4 regions of the Delftia tsuruhatensis genome follow, and region 2 is predicted to be linked to each of the others. Evidence: predicted binding sites of a transcription regulator. Region 2 holds the regulator's gene; each other region holds the start of a gene.

Region 1 (4,431 bases), 1.2 Mb from region 2:
CTTCATCCGCGACAAGGTCAGCGTGGCCATCCGCAGCAGCGTGATCGCCGCGCCGCGCGATGCCCTGGTGCGCGAGCTGGTGACCGAGTGCGTGGGACCCGTCTGCTCGCCCGACTACCTGGCCACCACGCCGATCCACAGGTCCGGCGACCTCGCCAATGCCCGCCTGCTGGCCACCAGAACCCGGCCCGAAGCCTGGTCCGACTGGCAGGCCGCCGCAGGCTTGCCAGCGGCCGGCACGCCGCCGGTGCCGCTGTCGCCGCAGGAAAGCTATGAACATTTCTATCTGCTGATCCAGGCCGCCGCCTGCGGCCTGGGTGTGGCCATGGTGCCGCAGATGCTGGTGCAGGAAGAGTTGCGAGCAGGCCGGCTGGTGGCACCACTGGGCTTTGTGCCCGGTCCACGGCACCTGCAGCTGTGGGTGGCGCCCCATCTGGGCCGCAGGGCCGACATTCTTGCGCTGGAGAAATGGCTGGCGCAGGAGATGGGGGAGATGGCTGGCACAGGCGATCTCGCCGTTCCCTGATCCCGCTCAGGCTGCGCGCGACGGGCGCCCCGGATAATCGCCAGCCGGAACCACAGCAAGCACACCATGGCGCAACCACAGACACCCGAGCCTCATTCCAGCGAACCGCCCCCCGCCGCCAGCGCCAACGGGTCCCATCCGGCCAAGCCACCGAAAAGCAGCATCGTGCCCTGGCTCATCGGCCTGCCCGTGGCCTTTTTCGCTGTACTCATGCTGGCTGGCCAGCTGCTGTCCACGCCAGAGGGCGAGGCGCGCTGGGTGGAGCGCGAAACCATCAAGATCTGCCGCAAGGAAACCGCGCGGCCCGAGGCCGAGCGCAAGACGCAGCAGTTTGAGTCGGTGCAGGACTGCGACAGGCTCGAATTCGACTTCAAGCAGCGCTACGGTGAAAACCCCTGAGGCGAAGGCACAACGAAAAAGGCCGGCAGAGCCGGCCTTTGGCTTGCGAGGGCCAGTTCAGTCGCGCGTCTCGATGGCCCGGTTGATGCCCAGCGCCGCCAGGGTGCACAGCGCACCCGACAGCAGATAGATACCGAGCGCCACCAGCCCGAAGCGCGAGGACACACCCAGCGCCACCAGCGGAGCGAACGCGGCGCCTACCAGCCAGGCCATGTCCGAGGACAAGGCCGCGCCGGTGTAGCGATAGCGTGAGGGGAAGTTGGACGTCACCGTGCCTGCGGCCTGGCCGTAGGACAGGCCCAGCAGGATGAAGCCCACGATGATGAACACGTTGTTGCCGGCCGCGCCGCTGCCCAGCAGCCAGGGCGCCAGGAAGCTGAAGATGCCGATCAGGCAGGCCATGGTGCCCAGGGTGTTGCGCCGACCGACACGGTCGGCCAGCCAGCCCGAGACCATGATGGCCACGGCCGCGCACAGGGCGCCGACGATCTGCACGCCCAGCACATGGTTCACCGACTGGTCCGAGTACAGCGAGATCCAGGACAGCGGGAAGATGGTCACCAGGTGGAACAGCGCGAAGCTGGCCAGGGCCGCGAAGGCGCCGATCACCACGTTGCGGCCTTCGTCGCGCATCAGCGGCAGCACGCCCATGGGTTCCAGCTCACGCTGGGCCAGCAGTTCGGTATAGGACTGACCCACGACCAGCCGCAGGCGCGCGAACAGCGCCACCACGTTGATGGCGAAGGCCACGCAGAACGGATAGCGCCAGCCCCAACCGAGGAACTCGTCGGCATCGACATGGGCATAGATGAAGGCGAACAGGCCTGCCGCGAGCACGAAGCCCAGGGGAGCGCCCAGCTGGCCGATCATCGAATACCAGCCCCGTCGGTTCTTGGGAGCCGACATGGCCAGCAGCGACGGCAGGCCGTCCCAGGATCCGCCCAGGGCAATGCCCTGCCCCACGCGCAGCACCGCCAGCGCGATGATGGCGTTCACGCCCGCCTGCTGATAGCTGGGCAGGAAGGCCATGCCCACCGTGCACACGCCCAGCAGGAACAGTGCCAGCGTCAGCTTGGTCGCGCGCCCCCATCGCCGCTGAACGGCCATGGACAGCGCCGTGCCCAGCGGGCGCGCGACGAAGGCCAGCGCGAAGATGGCGAACGACATCAGCGTGCCGTCGAGCTTGGAGAGGAAGGGAAACAGCAGTGCCGGGAAGACCAGCACGCAGGCGATGCCGAACACGAAGAAGTCGAAGTACTCCGAGGACCGCCCGATGATCACGCCGACCGCGATCTCGTTGGGCGTGACATCCTCGTGGGTGTCGGCGCGGGACAGAGATTCCTTGCTCTCATAGCCTCCGGCGGGGAAGCTTGCAGTTGTGTCGAGGCCGCTCATAGATGGATGCTCCTTGTCTCGTCTCACTGACGGCTCCGTTCTACGCCCTCGCTTGATCTGGCGCAAGGGCGGTTTCACCTTGGCCGATGTCGGTGTTTATCCTGCTGCGCACCGCCCCGAAATGCGGTCTCCGGGCCGGGGGGCAGGCCCATCCCGCCCGGTCCACCCCGCCAGGTAGCAGAAAGTTCCCGCCTTCTCCTTGACGTTGGACAAAATGTCCAATGGACAAATTTATACTTCGTAATACATTTGCCCGGATCTTGTAATCCGCGTTTCTATGTAAACGCGCTCTTGTCGCGCCCCTAGCATGCTAAAAATCAAGGAACTCCGTGGGCCTGCATGGCTCACCGCGGCCGCTTTGGCAGCCAGTCTCACTGGCTGCAGCAAAGCCGTCGTGCTCAACCCGGCCGGCGATATCGCCGCGCAGCAAGGCAACCTGGTGGTCACGGCCACCTTGCTGATGCTGATCATCATCATCCCGGTGATCATCCTCACGCTGCTGTTCGCCTGGAAGTACCGCCAGTCGAACACGGAGGCCCGCTACGACCCCGAATGGCACCACTCCACCACGCTGGAGCTGGTGATCTGGTCCGTGCCGCTGATGATCATCATTGCGCTGGGCGCCATCACCTGGATCAGCACCCACAAGCTGGACCCCTACCGTCCGCTGGACCGCGTCTCGGCCACCAAGCCCTTGAGCACCGACGTCAAGCCCATGGAGGTGCAGGTCGTGGCCATGGACTGGAAGTGGCTCTTCTTCATCCCTGAAAAAGGCATCGCCACCGTCAACGAGCTGGCCGCTCCCGTGGACAGGCCCATCCACTTCAAGCTGACCGCCACCTCGACGATGAACGCCTTCTACGTTCCCGACCTGGCCGGCATGATCTACGCCATGCCCGGCATGCAGACCGAGCTGAACGCCGTGATCAACAAGCCTGGCGTGTTCCACGGCCTGGCTTCGCACTACAGCGGCGCCGGCTTCTCGGGCATGACCTTCAAGTTCCACGGTCTGAGCGACGAGGAGTTCGAGCAGTGGGTGGCCAAGGCCAAGTCCGAGGGCAAGGCCCTGACGCGCGACACCTACCTGAATCTGGTCAAGCCCAGCGAGCGCAATCCGGTCGAGCGCTTCGCATCCGTGGATGAGGGCCTGTACGACAAGGTGCTCAACCGCTGCGTCGAAGAAGGCAAGATGTGCATGCACCACATGATGGCCATCGACGCCGCAGGCGGTGAAGCCTACCTCAAGGCCGTGGGCATGAACCTGCCCCAGGATGTGTGCACGGTGCAAAACGCCGACCGCGTCGTGGCCTTCCTGGACCAGCGCGACGGCTCGGCCGCTGGCGCACAGCAATAAGCAGATAGCGGAGGCGGACGGCGGCCACGCCATCGCCCGCTCCCAAACGACCTAAGAGACTCGATATGTCTGAACATACCTCCCCGGCGCAGGCTCATTGGCTGCTGGGACGAATCACCTGGGACTCCATCCCGATGGCGCATGAGCCCATCGTGCTGGTGACCTTCATCGCCGTGGTGCTCGGCGGCCTCGGCGTGCTGGGCCTGCTCACCAAGTTCCGCCTCTGGGGCCCGCTGTGGCGCGACTGGCTGTGCAGCATCGACCACAAGAAGATCGGCATCATGTACATGATCCTCGGTCTGGTCATGCTGCTGCGCGGCTTCGCCGACGCACTGATGATGCGCCTGCAGCAGGCCATGGCCTTCGGCGACAACCTCGGCTACCTGCCCCCGCACCACTACGACCAGATCTTCACGGCCCACGGCGTGATCATGATCTTCTTCGTGGCCATGCCTTTCGTGACCGGCCTGATGAACTATCTGGTGCCGCTGCAGATCGGCGCCCGCGACGTGTCCTTCCCGTTCCTGAACAACTTCAGCTTCTGGATGACCACGGGCGGCGCCGTGCTGGTGATGATCTCGCTGTTCCTGGGCGAGTTCTCCACCTCCGGCTGGCTGGCGCTGTCCAACCTGGGCGCGCAGAACCCCGGGGTCGGGCTTGACTACTACATCTGGGGCCTGCAGGTGGCGGGCGTCGGCACGACGCTCTCGGGCATCAACCTGATCGTGACCATCATCAAGATGCGCGCACCCGGCAT
Region 2 (4,431 bases):
CGGCACGGCCCGCCGACTCCAGCCAGGCTGGCTGGCGCGCCTGGGCCATCATGGCCAGGCCCCAGGCCATCACCGCCACATGGGTCAGCGTCCAGAACGGCTGCAGCGCCGTGGTCCGGCTGGTCAGCCACGACAGGCTTTCCATGGCCAGCGCCGAGGCGGCGCCCAGGCTGGCATAGCCGGCCAGCCGCCCGCCATGGAACAGCGCCGTGCGCAGCCACAGACGACTTTGCAGCCCGTGGACGGTGACGGGCTGGGCACCACGGCCCTCGCCCGCCTGGCCGGAAGTGACCACGCCGCAGGGCGCGGCGCACATGGCAAGGCAATGGGGCCCGCCAACGAGCCCCATGATCAAGGCGGTCCAGAGCAGCGACAACAGCATGGGGGCTAGATGATGCGCGAAAAACGCGCCCGGTTCTTGTCCGCCTGCAGATACCGGTCGAACAGCATGGCCACGCCGCGCACGAAGTACCAGCCCATGGGCGTGACCTGGAAGCCCTCGTCGCTGATCTGCACCAGGCCCTTGTCCTGCAGATCCTCCAGCGCCGCCATCTCGGGCGCGAAATATTCGCGAAAGCCCAGCAGCCAGGCCTGCTCCATGGGCTCGAACAGCACGGCGCCCTGGCACATGATGGCCATGATGACGGCGCGGCGCACCAGGTCGTCGCGCGACAGCGCCAGGCCTCTCACCACGGGCAACTGGCCGGCGTCGATGGCGTCGTAGTACTCCTCCAGCGTCTTGGCGTTCTGGCTGTAGCTGGCTCCCACCTTGCCGATGGCCGACACGCCCAGCGCGATCAGGTCGCAGTCGGGCTGGGTGCTGTAGCCCTGGAAGTTGCGGTGCAGCCGCCCCTGGCGCTTGGCCACGGCCAGCGCATCCTCGGGCAACGCGAAGTGGTCCATGCCCACATAGACATAGCCGCCGTCCATGAAAGCCGCGATGGAGCGCGAGAGCATGGCCAGCTTGTCGGCGCCCTGGGGCAGATCCTCGGAAGCGATACGCCGCTGCGGCTTGAAGCGCTCGGGCAGATGGGCGTAGGCGTACAGGGCGATGCGATCCGGCCGCAGCGCGTTGACCTGCGCCAGCGTGCGCTCGAAGGACTCGGGCGTCTGCCTGGGCAGGCCGTAGATCAGGTCCACATTGATGGAGGCAAAGCCCAGCCGGCGCGCGGCGGCCACCAGCTCGAACACCTGCGCGGCCGGCTGCACGCGGTGCACGGCGATCTGCACCTGCTCGTCGAAGTCCTGCACGCCGAAGCTCAGGCGGTTGAAGCCCAGTTCCTTGAGCACCGCCAGGCGTTCGGCGGTGACGGTGCGTGGATCGACCTCGATGGAGTACTCCCCCCCGGCCTCCAGCCTGAAGTGCTCGCGCAGCAGGCCCATCAGCGTGCGCAGCTCCTCGTCCGAGAAGAAGGTGGGCGTGCCGCCGCCCAGGTGCAGCTGGCTGACGGCCTGGCCCTTGCCGCAGTGGGCGGTGTGCAGGGCGATCTCGCGGGCCAGGTAGTCCAGGTAGACCGCAGCACGGTCATGGTGGCGCGTGACGATCTTGTTGCAGGCGCAGTAGTAGCACAGCGATTCGCAGAACGGCACATGCACATACAGCGACAAAGGCATGGCACGTGCTGCGGTACTCGATTTGCGTTGTTGCAGCGCCAGGATATAGTCCTCTGCACCAAAGGCCTCCACGAAACGGTCGGCGGTGGGGAACGAGGTGTATCGGGGCCCCGGTACGTCGAAGCGACGCAGCAGCTCTGGGGTGACAGCGGTCATGGGTTTTTTCCTCTAATACCTTGACTGTGCCGCAGGGCATCGGCCCCGTCCTTGACTCACATCAAGAGTTGTTTGAGGCACTGCTGCGACAATTTGATCCAACTCATCGCCATCCACGAGGTCACCACTGGCACGCCACTGTGCCGCTGATGTTTACTCCATGAACCTTCAGACCATCAAAGCCTCCTGCTCCAACTGCAACCTGCGCGAACTGTGCATGCCCATGGGGCTGGATGCCGAGCAGATGCAGCGCATCGACGACATCGTGGCCACGCGCCGCAAGGTCAAGCGCGGCGGCCTGCTGTTTCGCAACGGCGAGGCCTTCACCTCGCTGTATGCCATCCGCACGGGCTTCTTCAAGACCTGCGTGGCCACCGAGGACGGTCGCGACCAGGTCACGGGCTTTCAGATGGCCGGCGAGATCATCGGGCTGGACGGCATCGTCAACGACCATCACACCTGCGATGCCGTGGCCCTGGAGGATGCCGAGGTCTGCGTCATGCCCTTCGACAAGCTCGAGCACCTGTCGCGCGAGGTCACGGCCCTGCAAAACCACGTGCACAAGGTCATGAGCCGCGAGATCGTGCGCGAGCACGGCGTCATGCTGCTGCTGGGCAGCATGCGCGCCGAGGAGCGCCTGGCCGCCTTCGTGCTCAACCTGGTGCAGCGCCTGCATGCACGCGGCTTTTCCAAGTCCGAGCTGGTGCTGCGCATGACGCGCGAGGAGATCGGCAGCTACCTGGGCCTGAAGCTGGAGACCGTCAGCCGCACGTTCTCCAAGTTCGCCGAGGAGAACATCATCGAGGTGCGCCAGCGCCACCTGCGCATCCTGGACACGGATGCGCTCAAGCGCATCGTCAACAGCCAGCAATGCCAGTAGGGCATGCCAGACGCCCCTTGCGGAAATGATGAAGGCCCGCGAAAGCGGGCCTTGTTGCTTGCGGGGTGACCAGGGGAGCGGATCAGTCGCGTCCCAGTCCCTGCAGGGCCAGATCCGGGTCGGGCTCGGAGACGATGCCGTCGTTGAGGTCGCGTGCCGAGCGGCCCAGCATGATGGTCATGAGGCTGGACAGCATGGTCACGGCCCAGAACGCGAAGAAGGCCAGCGTATAGATCCCCTGGCGGGACCAGCCCAGGTCGCCGAGCCAGTGCAGCTCCAGCGGGTCCACGAAGGCAAAGACCAGCATCTCCATCACGGCGGCCGCCAGGAAGGCAGGCCAGGCAATCCACATCCAGCGTTGGGCCAACATCAGCGATCTCCTTGGGCTGTCGAGGGGCACGTTGATTGTGCGCCCCGCCAAAGCATGCCGCCAAGCCCCACGCAGCCCCGCCGGCCTGTAGGAAACCCTCACCCGTCGCGCATGCCGGAGACGGGGTTCACCATGCAAAAAAAGGCCGCATTGCGGCCTCCTGCAAGGATGCGCGGCGTTCAGCGGTCCGTGGGGTGGTCGTACGCCGGCGTGGCCGCATGGTTGCGGCCTGTGACGGCGGGCGCCAGGCTCTTGGGAACTTCGCGCGCGCCGCCTGCACGTTCATTGATCTCGATGCCGTTGCGGTAGTAGTCGGGGTCGATCACGGGGTCGGCCCCATTGATCGCGATGATGGCCGTGACCACGCCGGCCACCACCACGGCGGCCGGACCGGCCACCACGAGCCAGACATGGGCGAACTTCCACCAGGGCTTGCCGGCGTCCGGGTGCGGAGCGGACGGGGCGGCCGAAGGGACTGCGGGACTCGAAGACATGGGAAACCTCTTTCTTTCAAGCGGCACACGCGGCATGCGCCGCGCGTTCCGGGAACATTACCTGGGAACCAGGAAGACCGCCTTCTCGGACGCCCGGCCCGCACCTGCCGCCACGGCATCGATGTCGAAGAATACGGTGTGCGAGCCCGGCTCGGCGGAACCGTAGGGAATCTGCAGGCGCGCCGCGATGCCGCGCGTCTCGGCGGGGCCGACCTCGACCTCCTGCTCCGAGGCCAGCTCCAGGCCGTCCAGGCCGTGGGCGCTGATGCGGTAGCGCTGGGCCTGCTCGGTGGCGTTCATGATCTGCAGGCGGTAGACATTCTCCAGCTTGCCGCCCGCGACGATGCGCGACAGCGAGGCCCGGTCGCGGATCACGTCCACCTTGACCGACTGGCGCAGCGCCAGGCTCACGATCATGGCCGTGCTCAGGCCGACCAGCACGGCCGAGTAGATCAGCACGCGGGGCCGGAAGATGCGGCGCAGCACCTGGGCGCGCCGCCAGGCACCGGCCATGGCGTTCTGCGTGGTCAGGCGGATCAGGCCGCGCGGGTACTCCATCCTGTCCATGATGGAGTTGCAGGCGTCTATGCACAGGCCGCAGCCTATGCACTCGTATTGCAGGCCGTTGCGGATGTCGATGCCCACGGGGCAGACCTGCACGCACATCTTGCAGTCGATGCAGTCGCCCAGGCCCTGGGCCTTGTGGTCCACCTTCTTGGTGCGCGGCGCGCGCGGCTCGCCACGGCCCGTGTCGTAGCTGACGATCATCGTGTCCTTGTCGAACATGGCGCTCTGAAAGCGCGCATAGGGACACATGTACTTGCAGACCTGCTCGCGCATGTAGCCCGCATTGCCATAGGTGGCGAAGCCGTAGAACAGCACCCAGAATATCTGCCAGCTGCCCTGCAGCGCCAGCA
Region 3 (4,431 bases), 590 kb from region 2:
CCGGCCTTGACGCGCCAGCGCGCCGGCAGGTAGCGCCAGACCAGGGACACCGCGGCCAATGCCACGACCAGGCCCACGATGATGTTCTGCCACATGTGCATGTCCTCCTTCAGCCGGCGCCCAGCGCCAGCGCGACCCGGTAGGTGATGAAGCTGGCCAGGTAGGCCAGGGCGAACAGGTAGCCGGTCATCAGCAGCGGATAGCGCCAGCCATTGGTCTCGCGCCGCACGGCGGCCAGCGTGGAGATGCACTGGGGCGCGAACACGAACCAGGCCAGCAGCGACAGCGCCGTGGCCAGCGACCAGGTGTGCGCGATCAGCGGGCCCAGCTGCTCGGCCATGGCCTCGTCGCTGGCGGCGGACAGCGCATAGACCGTGCCCATGGCGCTGACGGCCACCTCGCGCGCGGCCATGCCGGGCACCAGGGCGATGGCGATCTGCCAGTTGAAGCCGATGGGCGCCAGCACCACCTCCAGCCAGCCACCGATGCGGCCCGCGAAGCTGTAGCGGATGGCCGCTTCCGTCACGCCATCGGGCGGCGCCGGGTAGCTGGCCAGGAACCACAGCACGATACTCACGGTCAGGATGATGCCGCCCACGCGGCGCAGGAAGATCATCGCGCGCTCGTACAGGCCCAGGGCCAAGCTGCGCGGACTGGGCCAGCGGTAGGCGGGCAGCTCCATCAGCAGCGGCGTGGGGCCGGCACTGCGGCCCGCCAGCTTCGCCACGCCGGCCACGGCCATGGCGCTGACGATGCCCGCCACATACAGCGCGAACAGCACCAGGCCCTGGAGGTTGAAGACACCGCCCACGGTGCGCTCGGGGATGAAGGCGCTGATGAGCAGTGCATACACGGGAAGGCGCGCCGAGCAGGTCATCAGCGGCGCGATCATGATGGTCACGAGGCGATCGCGCCAGCTGGTGATGGAGCGCGTGGCCATGATGCCGGGCACGGCGCAGGCGAAGCTGGACAGCAGCGGGATGAAGGAGCGACCCGACAGCCCCACCTTGCCCATGACGCGGTCCAGCAGGAAGGCCGCGCGCGGCAGATAGCCCGAATCCTCCAGCGCCAGGATGAACAGGAACAGGATCAGGATCTGCGGCAGGAACACCAGCACGGCGCCCGTGCCGGCGATCACGCCATCGGCCAGCAGGCTGCGCAGCACGCCCTCGGGCATGTGCGCGTTGACCAGGGCCGAGACGGCGGAGACGCCGCCCTCTATGCCATCCATCAGCGGCTGCGCCCAGCTGAACACCGCCTGGAACATCAGGAACAGCGTGGCCGCCAGCAGCAGCATGCCCCACAGCGGGTGCAGCACCACGGCATCGATGCGGTCGTCGCGCCGCGTGTCCACCACGGGCTCCTGCACGCTGGCGGCCATGATGCGGGCCACCTCCTGGTGCAGCGCCAGCACCTGTTCGCGCGCATCGCCCTGCGCGGCCTGCGCCACGGCCGGCGCGGCCAGGGTGCGCGCCTCGGGCCCGTCCAGCCACTGCAGCAGTTCGCGCGCGCCGTCCTGGCGAACGCCCACGGTGGACAGCACCGGCATGCCCAGGGCGTGCGACAGGGCCTCGCGGTCGATGGTGATGCCCTGGCGCCGGGCCATGTCGCTCATGTTGAGCACCAGCAGCATGGGCAGGCCCAGGCGCCGAGCCTCCAGCACCAGGCGCAGGTTCAGGCGCAGGTGGGTGGCATCGGTGACGCAGACCAGCAGTTCGGGCGGCGCCTCGCGCGGATGCCGGCCCGCGACGATGTCGCGCGTGATGCGCTCGTCCTCGCTGTGCGCATGCAGGCTGTAGGTGCCCGGCAGGTCCAGAACACGCACGCGCCGGCCGCTGGCCGTATTCAGCCAGCCCTCCTTGCGCTCCACGGTGACGCCCGCGTAGTTGGCCACCTTCTGGCGCGCACCGGTCAGCAGGTTGAACAAAGCGGTCTTGCCGCAGTTGGGGTTGCCCAGCAGGGCCAGGCGCAGCGCGGAATCGCTGCCCCCCGGCCCCTTGGCGGGCTGCAGCGGCTGGATGAGTCTGGAAGACGGCTGCGTGCTCATGCGGCCTCCTGCGCACAGACCCTCACCAGGGCCGCTTCGTGGCGGCGCAATGCGAAGGTGGCCTGGCCCACGCGCACGGCCAGTGGATCGCCGCCGGGAAAGCCGGCGGCCACGATGCGCACGGGCTCGCCGGGCAGGAAGCCGATCTCCATCAGCCGCAGCAGCAGCTCCCGCTCGGAGGCGTCGCGCGCGGGCTGCAGCCCGACCACATGGGCCGGCGTCTGGCGCGGCAGCGTATCAAGGCCGATGGCGGCCGCATCAAGGGACCTGGAGGCCGCAGCCGCCGTCCCTGGGTTCATCGAATGCATGGCGTGTTGTATCAACTGATTTTTATTCTCATTTTGATTTTGATCGAACCCTGGCGACGGGCCCGCGCATGGTATCGGAGTGCGGGGCAGGGTTTTGCGCTGCCGGCCTTTGCCCCCTGCCCCCGCTCGGTGCGCCGCAGCCGTCACAATCGCGGCAACACGCCGACACGGCCTTCGCCTTCCAGACCCCCACGCCATGACCCATCCCTGCCTGAGCTGCGGCGCCTGCTGCGCGTCGTTCCGTGTGGATTTTTCCGTGCACGAGTCCCAGGACCATGGCGGCCGCGTGCCGGCCGGGCTGATCGAGGAAGTCACCGACCACACCTGCCGCATGCGCGGCACGGACTGGTCCCGCCCGCGCTGCGCGGCCCTGGTCGGCAAGGTGGGCGAGAAGGCCCACTGCGGCATCTACGAATGGCGCCCCTCGCCCTGCCGCGAGTTCGCCGCCGGCAGCGATGCCTGCAACCGCGTGCGCCTGCGGCACGGGCTGCCGGCACTGGACAGCGGACTGCTGTAAGGCCCCGGACCGCCCTACTCCACCGGCAGATTGGCCAACTGCCCCTTGAACTCCTGCAGCGAGAAATGCGTGTGCACCTGGCGCACGCCCGGCAGGCGGTGCAGGCGGCGCTGCAGCAGGTCGGAGTAGGCGTCCAGGTCGCGCGCGACCACGACCAGCAGGAAGTCCTCGGGACCCGAGATGCCGTGGAACATCACCACCTCGGGAATGGCGCAGACCGCCTGCTCGAAGATGCGCGAGGACTCCTCGTTCTGATGGTCTATGGCCACCATCACGAAGGCCAGCACGCCGAAGCCGATGGCGCGCCGGTCCAGGGCCGCGTGGTAGCCGGTGATCACGCCCTCGTCCTCCAGCCGCTTGATGCGCCGCCATGACGGCGATTGCGACAAATGCACGCGCTGGGCCAGCTCGCCCGAGGTCAGCCGCGCGTTGTCCTGCAGCGCGCGGATCAGCAGCCGGTCGGTTCTGTCGATCTCGATTGGCATAAACCACCTATGAATTCATGTTTCACAGAATAACTTATCCAAGATCAACGGCATTTAGGGATAACTACTAAATCACCTGCGGGATAGGCAAATAGCATCCGCCTCCGAAGCACCTACAACGACGGAGACCCACCCCATGCCTGCCTTCGAAGACATCGTCCAGCGCGAAGCCGGACTCCAGCAGCAGCTGTCCGCCGGACAGATGACCATGATCGCCATCGGCGGTGCCGTCGGCACCGGCCTGTTCCTGGGCAGCGGATTCGCCATCGGCTTCGCCGGGCCCAGCGTGCTGATCAGCTATGCCATCGGCGCGGTGATATCGCTGCTGCTCATGGGTTGCCTGGCCGAGATGACGGTGGCCCACCCGACCTCCGGCTCCTTCGGCGCCTATGCCGAGCACTACGTCAGCCCGCTGGCCGGATTCGTGGTGCGCTATGCCTACTGGGCCTGCGTGGTGCTGGCCGTGGGCACCGAAGTGACGGCCGTGGGCCTGTACATGGGCTACTGGTTCCCCGAGGTGCCGCGCTGGGCCTGGGTGGTCATCTTCTCGGGCGCGCTGATCGGCGTGAACATGATGAGCGTCAAGGCCTTCGGCGCCGTGGAGTACAGCTTCTCCATGGTCAAGATCGTCGCCATCGCGGCCTTCATCGTGATCGGCGCCTGGGTGGTCTTCGGCGCGCGCCCCGAGGGCGTGGGCTTTGCCAACTATGTCGACAACGGCGGCTTCTTTCCCAAGGGCCTGTGGGGCACCTGGGTGGGCGTGATCATCGCCATCTTCAGCTACCTGAGCATCGAGATGATCGCCGTGGCCGCGGGCGAGGCCAAGGACCCGCAGCGCGCCGTCACCAGCGCCTTCCGCTCGACCATGGTGCGCCTGGTGGTGTTCTACCTGGCCACCATCGCGCTGATGCTGGCCATCGTGCCCTGGGCCGCGGCCGGCAAGGAGGGCAGCCCCTTCGTCAAGGTGATGGAGATCATCGGCCTGCCCGGTGCCGCCAGCGTGGTCAACTTCGTGGTGCTGGTGGCCGCCCTGTCGGCCATGAACAGCCAGCTCTACATCACCACCCGCATGAT
Region 4 (4,431 bases), 370 kb from region 2:
ACGACCATGCTGGCCTTCATCGTCTATGCCGTGGCGGCCATGTGGGCCTTCGGCTGCGCCAGCGCCTGGCGCGCCTGGGCCGTGATCTGCCTGCCGGGCGCGGGCCTTGCCCTGCTGGCCTGGGTGCTGGCCGGCGGAGCGGCGGCATGAGGGTCGACGGCAAACCCGAGGGACTGCGCCAGTCCATGTCCTGGCTGCACACTTGGAGCGGCCTGCTGCTGGGCTGGCTGCTGTATGCGGTGTTCTTCACGGGCACGCTCAGCTATTTCCGCGACGAGATCAACGACTGGATGCGGCCCGAGCTGCACGGCTCGGTGCAAGGCCCCGAGACCGCGCAGCGCGCGCTGGCCACCATGCGGCGACTCGCCCCCGAGGCAGCGACCTGGACGCTGAGCCTGCCCGGCCCGCGCCAGGTGGCCGTCGAGGCCTCGTGGCGCGACAAGGGCGCGCCCGCCGGACGCGCCGGCACCAGGCGTGCCGAGCTGGACGCGGCCACGGGCGAGAAGCTGGAGCCGCGCGAGACGCGCGGCGGCAACTTCTTCTACCGCTTCCATTTCGAGCTGCACGCCATGCCGCGCATCTGGGGCCGCTGGATCGTGGGCTTCGCGACCATGATGATGTTCGTGGCCATCATCAGCGGCGTGATCACGCACAAGAAGATCTTCAGCGACTTCTTCACCTTCCGCCCGCGCAAGGGCCAGCGCTCGTGGCTGGATGCGCACAACGCCACGGCGGTGCTGGCGCTGCCCTTTCATATCGTCATCACCTTCAGCGGCCTGGTGCTGCTGATGTTCATGCTCATGCCCTGGGGCATACAGGCCGCCTACGACGGCGACACCAATGCCTACTTCGCCGACGTGCGCGCCTCGCGCGGGCTGCCGCCGGCCCTGGGGCAGGGCGGTGGGCGCAAGGAAGGGGGCGAGGCACCCCGGGCAGCGGAGCTGGCCGACATCGCGCCCATGATGGCCGAGGCCCGCCGCCGCTGGCCCGAGCATGGCGTGGGCAGCATCACGGTCAACGCGCCGGGCACCTCGCACGCCACCATCGAGCTGCGCGAAGGCGGAGCGGACAGCCTGGTCAACCGGGGCCTGCCCGACAGCCTGCTGTTCGACGGCATCACGGGCCAGATGCGCGAGCGGCCGCAGCCACAGCCCATTTCCTGGGTGCGGGCCACGGGCAATGTGGTCTCGGGCGTGCATCTGGGCCGCTTCGCCGAGCCCGCCGTGCGCTGGCTGCTGCTGCTCAGCGGGCTGATCGGCACCTGCATGGCCGCATCGGGCATGGTGCTGTGGGTGGTCAAGCGCCTGCCAGAGCGGCGCAAGCTGGGCCGCACGCCCGTCGGCCACCGCCTGGTCGAGGTGCTCAACGTGGGCTCCATCGCGGGCCTGTCGGTGGCCGTGGCCAGCTACTTCTGGCTCAATCGACTGCTGCCCGTACCCATGCAGGGCCGGGCCGACTGGGAGATCAACGGCTTCTTCCTGGTATGGCTGCTGTGCCTGCTGCATCCACTGCTGGTCTCGCACCGCAATGCCTGGCTGCAGCAGATGGGCCTGGCCGCGCTGATGTATGCGCTGTTGCCGCTGCTGGGCATGCTGGACGGCGGCGCATCGCTGGCCGCCAGCGTGCTCGATGGCCAGTGGAGCATCGCCAACTTCCACCTGCTGCTGCTGGCCCTGGCCGCCATCCACGCCAGCGTGGCCTGGTGGCTGCTGCGCGGCGAATCCGCTGCCGCTGCCCAGAAGGCGGCACGCAAAGCGCAGAACATGGCGCCTGTGGCAGCAGTCCAATCCATGGAGCGCGCATCATGATGGCCCTCGCCGCAATCTTGCTGGCCTTCGCGGCCTTCACCGTCATCGCCGCGTCCATGGATCGGCACACGGGCCAGCTGGGCACCGAGCAACTTCAGCCCGCGCGCCAGCAGGCCTGCCGCTGGGCCGGCTTCGCGCTGCTGGCCGTGTCGCTGGCACCCTGCCTGCTGCGCTGGGGGCCTTCGGTGGCCGTGGCCGCCTGGCTGGGCCTGCTGACCTTCGCCGCCATGGCGCTGGCCTTGCTGCTGACCTACGCCCCGCAGTGGGGCCGCCGCGCGGCGCCCGTGGCGGTGGCCGCCGGCGTGCTGGCCTGGGCCGTGGCGCTCTGAGCCTTCGCGACAGGCCTTTTCTCGTTGAGAGGCGGCAGGCATGCTGCGTTGGACCATGGGTGGATCCAGCGCACGGGGTGCGCAGCCTGTTGGGCCAGTGCCTGCGAGGCCCTGGCGTTCGGGGCTGACATTGACCTGCGTCATGGAGCGAGCGCTGCGGCGCCTGGGCCCTGTGCAAGAATTTGCGGGGCCCCGGCCCGGGCATGCCGCCTGGAGCCGGGGCGCCTGAAGGAACACCATTCCAATGCAAATCACCTTCCATGGCGCGGCCCGGCAAGTGACGGGTTCATGCTTTCTGGTGCAGATCCCGGGCTGCCGCTTCCTGATCGATTGCGGCATGGTGCAGGGCGGGCGCGAGGCCCGGGAGAGCAACTACCAGCCATTTGCCTTCGATCCCCGGCAGCTCGACTTCGTGCTGCTGACGCACGCACACATAGACCATTGCGGCCTGCTGCCCCGGTTGGCCGCGCAGGGCTTCGACGGGCCGATATACACCACGCCCGCCACGGCCGACCTGTTGGAGGTGCTGCTCAAGGACAGCGCCCACATCCAGGAAATGGAGTACGAGCGCAGCGAAAAGCGTGCAGGCAAGCGCCGTTGCGGCGGGCATGGTCCGCATGCCGAGGTGCGCCGGCCCCTTTACACGTTGCGCGATGTGGAGCGCTGCATGCGCCAACTGAGCACCGTGCCCTATGACCAGGAGTTCGCAGCCCATGCGCATGTAAAGGCGCGCTTTCGCGACGCGGGGCATATCCTGGGATCGGCCATCGTGGAGATCTGGGTGGCGGATGATCAGGGCGTCACGCGCAAGATCGTGGCCAGTGGCGATCTGGGGCAGCCGGGGCGTCCCATCCTGCGCGATCCCGTACCCATCGACGAAGCCGATGTGCTGCTGATCGAGTCCACCTACGGCGACCGCCTGCACAAGGACATGCCGTCCACGCTGGACGAACTGGTGGACGTGGTACAGCGCACATTGGTCCACGGCAATGTCGTGATCCCGGCCTTTGCGGTCGGCCGCACGCAGGAGATGCTCTACCACTTTCTCAGGCTGTCGGCCCAGGGGAGGCTGGGCACGTTGGACATTTTCGTGGATTCGCCCATGGCCGTGGCGGCCACGGAAATCACGTTGCGCCATTTCGCGCTGTTCGACGAGGAGGCGCGCCAGCTGTTCGCGCAGGCCCGGCAGCTGCAGCAGAAGCTGCGCATCCATTTCGTCAGCGATGTGCAGGACTCCATACGGCTCAACCGTGTGGGCGCCGGGGCCGTGATCATCTCGGCCAGCGGCATGTGCGATGCGGGGCGCGTGATGCATCATCTGCACAACAACCTGGGACGCCGTGAGTGCGCGGTGGTGATCGCCGGCTTCCAGGCCCAGGGCACGCTGGGGCGCAGGCTGGTGGATGGCGAACGGCGCGTGCGGCTGCTGGGGGACGATATCGCGGTGCGGGCCTCCGTCCACACGCTGGGAGGCTTTTCGGCCCATGCCGACCAGAAGGCGCTGCTGGGATGGGCCGGGGCCTTGCAGCGCACGCCCGCTCGCACCTTCGTGGTACACGGCGAGGAGGCAGCATCACAGGCTCTGGCACAGGCCCTGCGCCGACAGCCGGGCTGGGAGGCGGCCGAGGTGGTGGTGCCGCGTGAAGGGGAGTCCTTCGCGCTGTAGCGCCCTCCACGCGTATCCGACCCTTCAGCGCATCGTCACGAACTCCTCCGCCGCCGTCGGGTGGATGGCCACGGTGTCGTCGAAGTCGCGCTTGGTGGCGCCCATCTTGAGCGCCACGGCAAAGCCCTGCAGCATCTCGTCCATGCCCAAGCCTATGCCGTGGATGCCCACGATGCGCTCCTCGGGCCCCACGCAGACCAGCTTCATGCGCGCGGGCTGGCGGTGGCGGGTGACGGCCGTGTACATGGCGGTGAAGGCCGACTGGTAGACCTTGACCTGGCCGTCGCCGAAGCGCTCGCGCGCCTGCGGCTCGGTCAGGCCCACCGTGCCTATGGGCGGATGGCTGAAGACCACGGTGGGCACGTTCTCGTAGTCCAGGTGCTCGCCGGCCTTGCCGTTGAACAGGCGCTCGGACAGGCGCCGGCCCGCGGCCACTGCCACGGGCGTGAGTTCGATGCGGCCCGTGATGTCGCCCACGGCATGGATGCCGGGCACGTTGGTGTCCTGGTATTTGTCCACCGCGATGTGGCCGCTGTCCTTGAGCGCCACGCCGGCGGCTGCCAGGTTCAGTCCCGAGGTGTCGGGCCTGCGGCCCACGGCCCAGACCACGCAGTCCACGGTGTGGCGG

What was found. Region 2 encodes FNR, which switches genes on or off when oxygen is low (the NO sensors DNR and NnrR bind a similar motif). Its sites were predicted from a motif close to TTGATNNNNATCAA; they were not measured.
Region 1: cyoA (ubiquinol oxidase subunit II) is a predicted target of FNR. The motif match lies at 2,520-2,533, and genes of this name have one in related genera.
Region 3: L1Z78_RS21055 (FeoA family protein) is a predicted target of FNR. The motif match lies at 2,389-2,402, and genes of this name have one in related genera.
Region 4: L1Z78_RS20065 (MBL fold metallo-hydrolase RNA specificity domain-containing protein) is a predicted target of FNR. The motif match lies at 2,268-2,281, and genes of this name have one in related genera.

What each region holds. Positions count from the first base shown of each region.
Region 1 is NZ_LR813084.1:2,828,085-2,832,515, reverse strand. It holds gene L1Z78_RS12850 (LysR substrate-binding domain-containing protein) at 1-526, shown strand, start outside; gene L1Z78_RS12845 (hypothetical protein) at 593-925, shown strand; gene L1Z78_RS12840 (MFS transporter) at 983-2,320, opposite strand; gene cyoA (ubiquinol oxidase subunit II) at 2,628-3,674, shown strand; gene cyoB (cytochrome o ubiquinol oxidase subunit I) at 3,740-4,431, shown strand, end outside.
Region 2 is NZ_LR813084.1:4,033,894-4,038,324, forward strand. It holds gene L1Z78_RS18255 (sulfite exporter TauE/SafE family protein) at 1-382, opposite strand, end outside; gene hemN (oxygen-independent coproporphyrinogen III oxidase) at 388-1,770, opposite strand; gene fnr (fumarate/nitrate reduction transcriptional regulator Fnr) at 1,931-2,650, shown strand; gene L1Z78_RS18270 (hypothetical protein) at 2,733-3,020, opposite strand; gene L1Z78_RS18275 (FixH family protein) at 3,200-3,514, opposite strand; gene ccoG (cytochrome c oxidase accessory protein CcoG) at 3,572-4,431, opposite strand, start outside.
Region 3 is NZ_LR813084.1:4,628,288-4,632,718, forward strand. It holds gene L1Z78_RS21045 (hypothetical protein) at 1-95, opposite strand, end outside; gene feoB (ferrous iron transporter B) at 110-2,047, opposite strand; gene L1Z78_RS21055 (FeoA family protein) at 2,044-2,355, opposite strand; gene L1Z78_RS21060 (YkgJ family cysteine cluster protein) at 2,552-2,872, shown strand; gene L1Z78_RS21065 (Lrp/AsnC family transcriptional regulator) at 2,887-3,357, opposite strand; gene L1Z78_RS21070 (amino acid permease) at 3,494-4,431, shown strand, end outside.
Region 4 is NZ_LR813084.1:4,405,457-4,409,887, reverse strand. It holds gene L1Z78_RS20080 (iron transporter) at 1-150, shown strand, start outside; gene L1Z78_RS20075 (PepSY-associated TM helix domain-containing protein) at 147-1,808, shown strand; gene L1Z78_RS20070 (DUF3325 domain-containing protein) at 1,805-2,137, shown strand; gene L1Z78_RS20065 (MBL fold metallo-hydrolase RNA specificity domain-containing protein) at 2,382-3,803, shown strand; gene gorA (glutathione-disulfide reductase) at 3,828-4,431, opposite strand, start outside.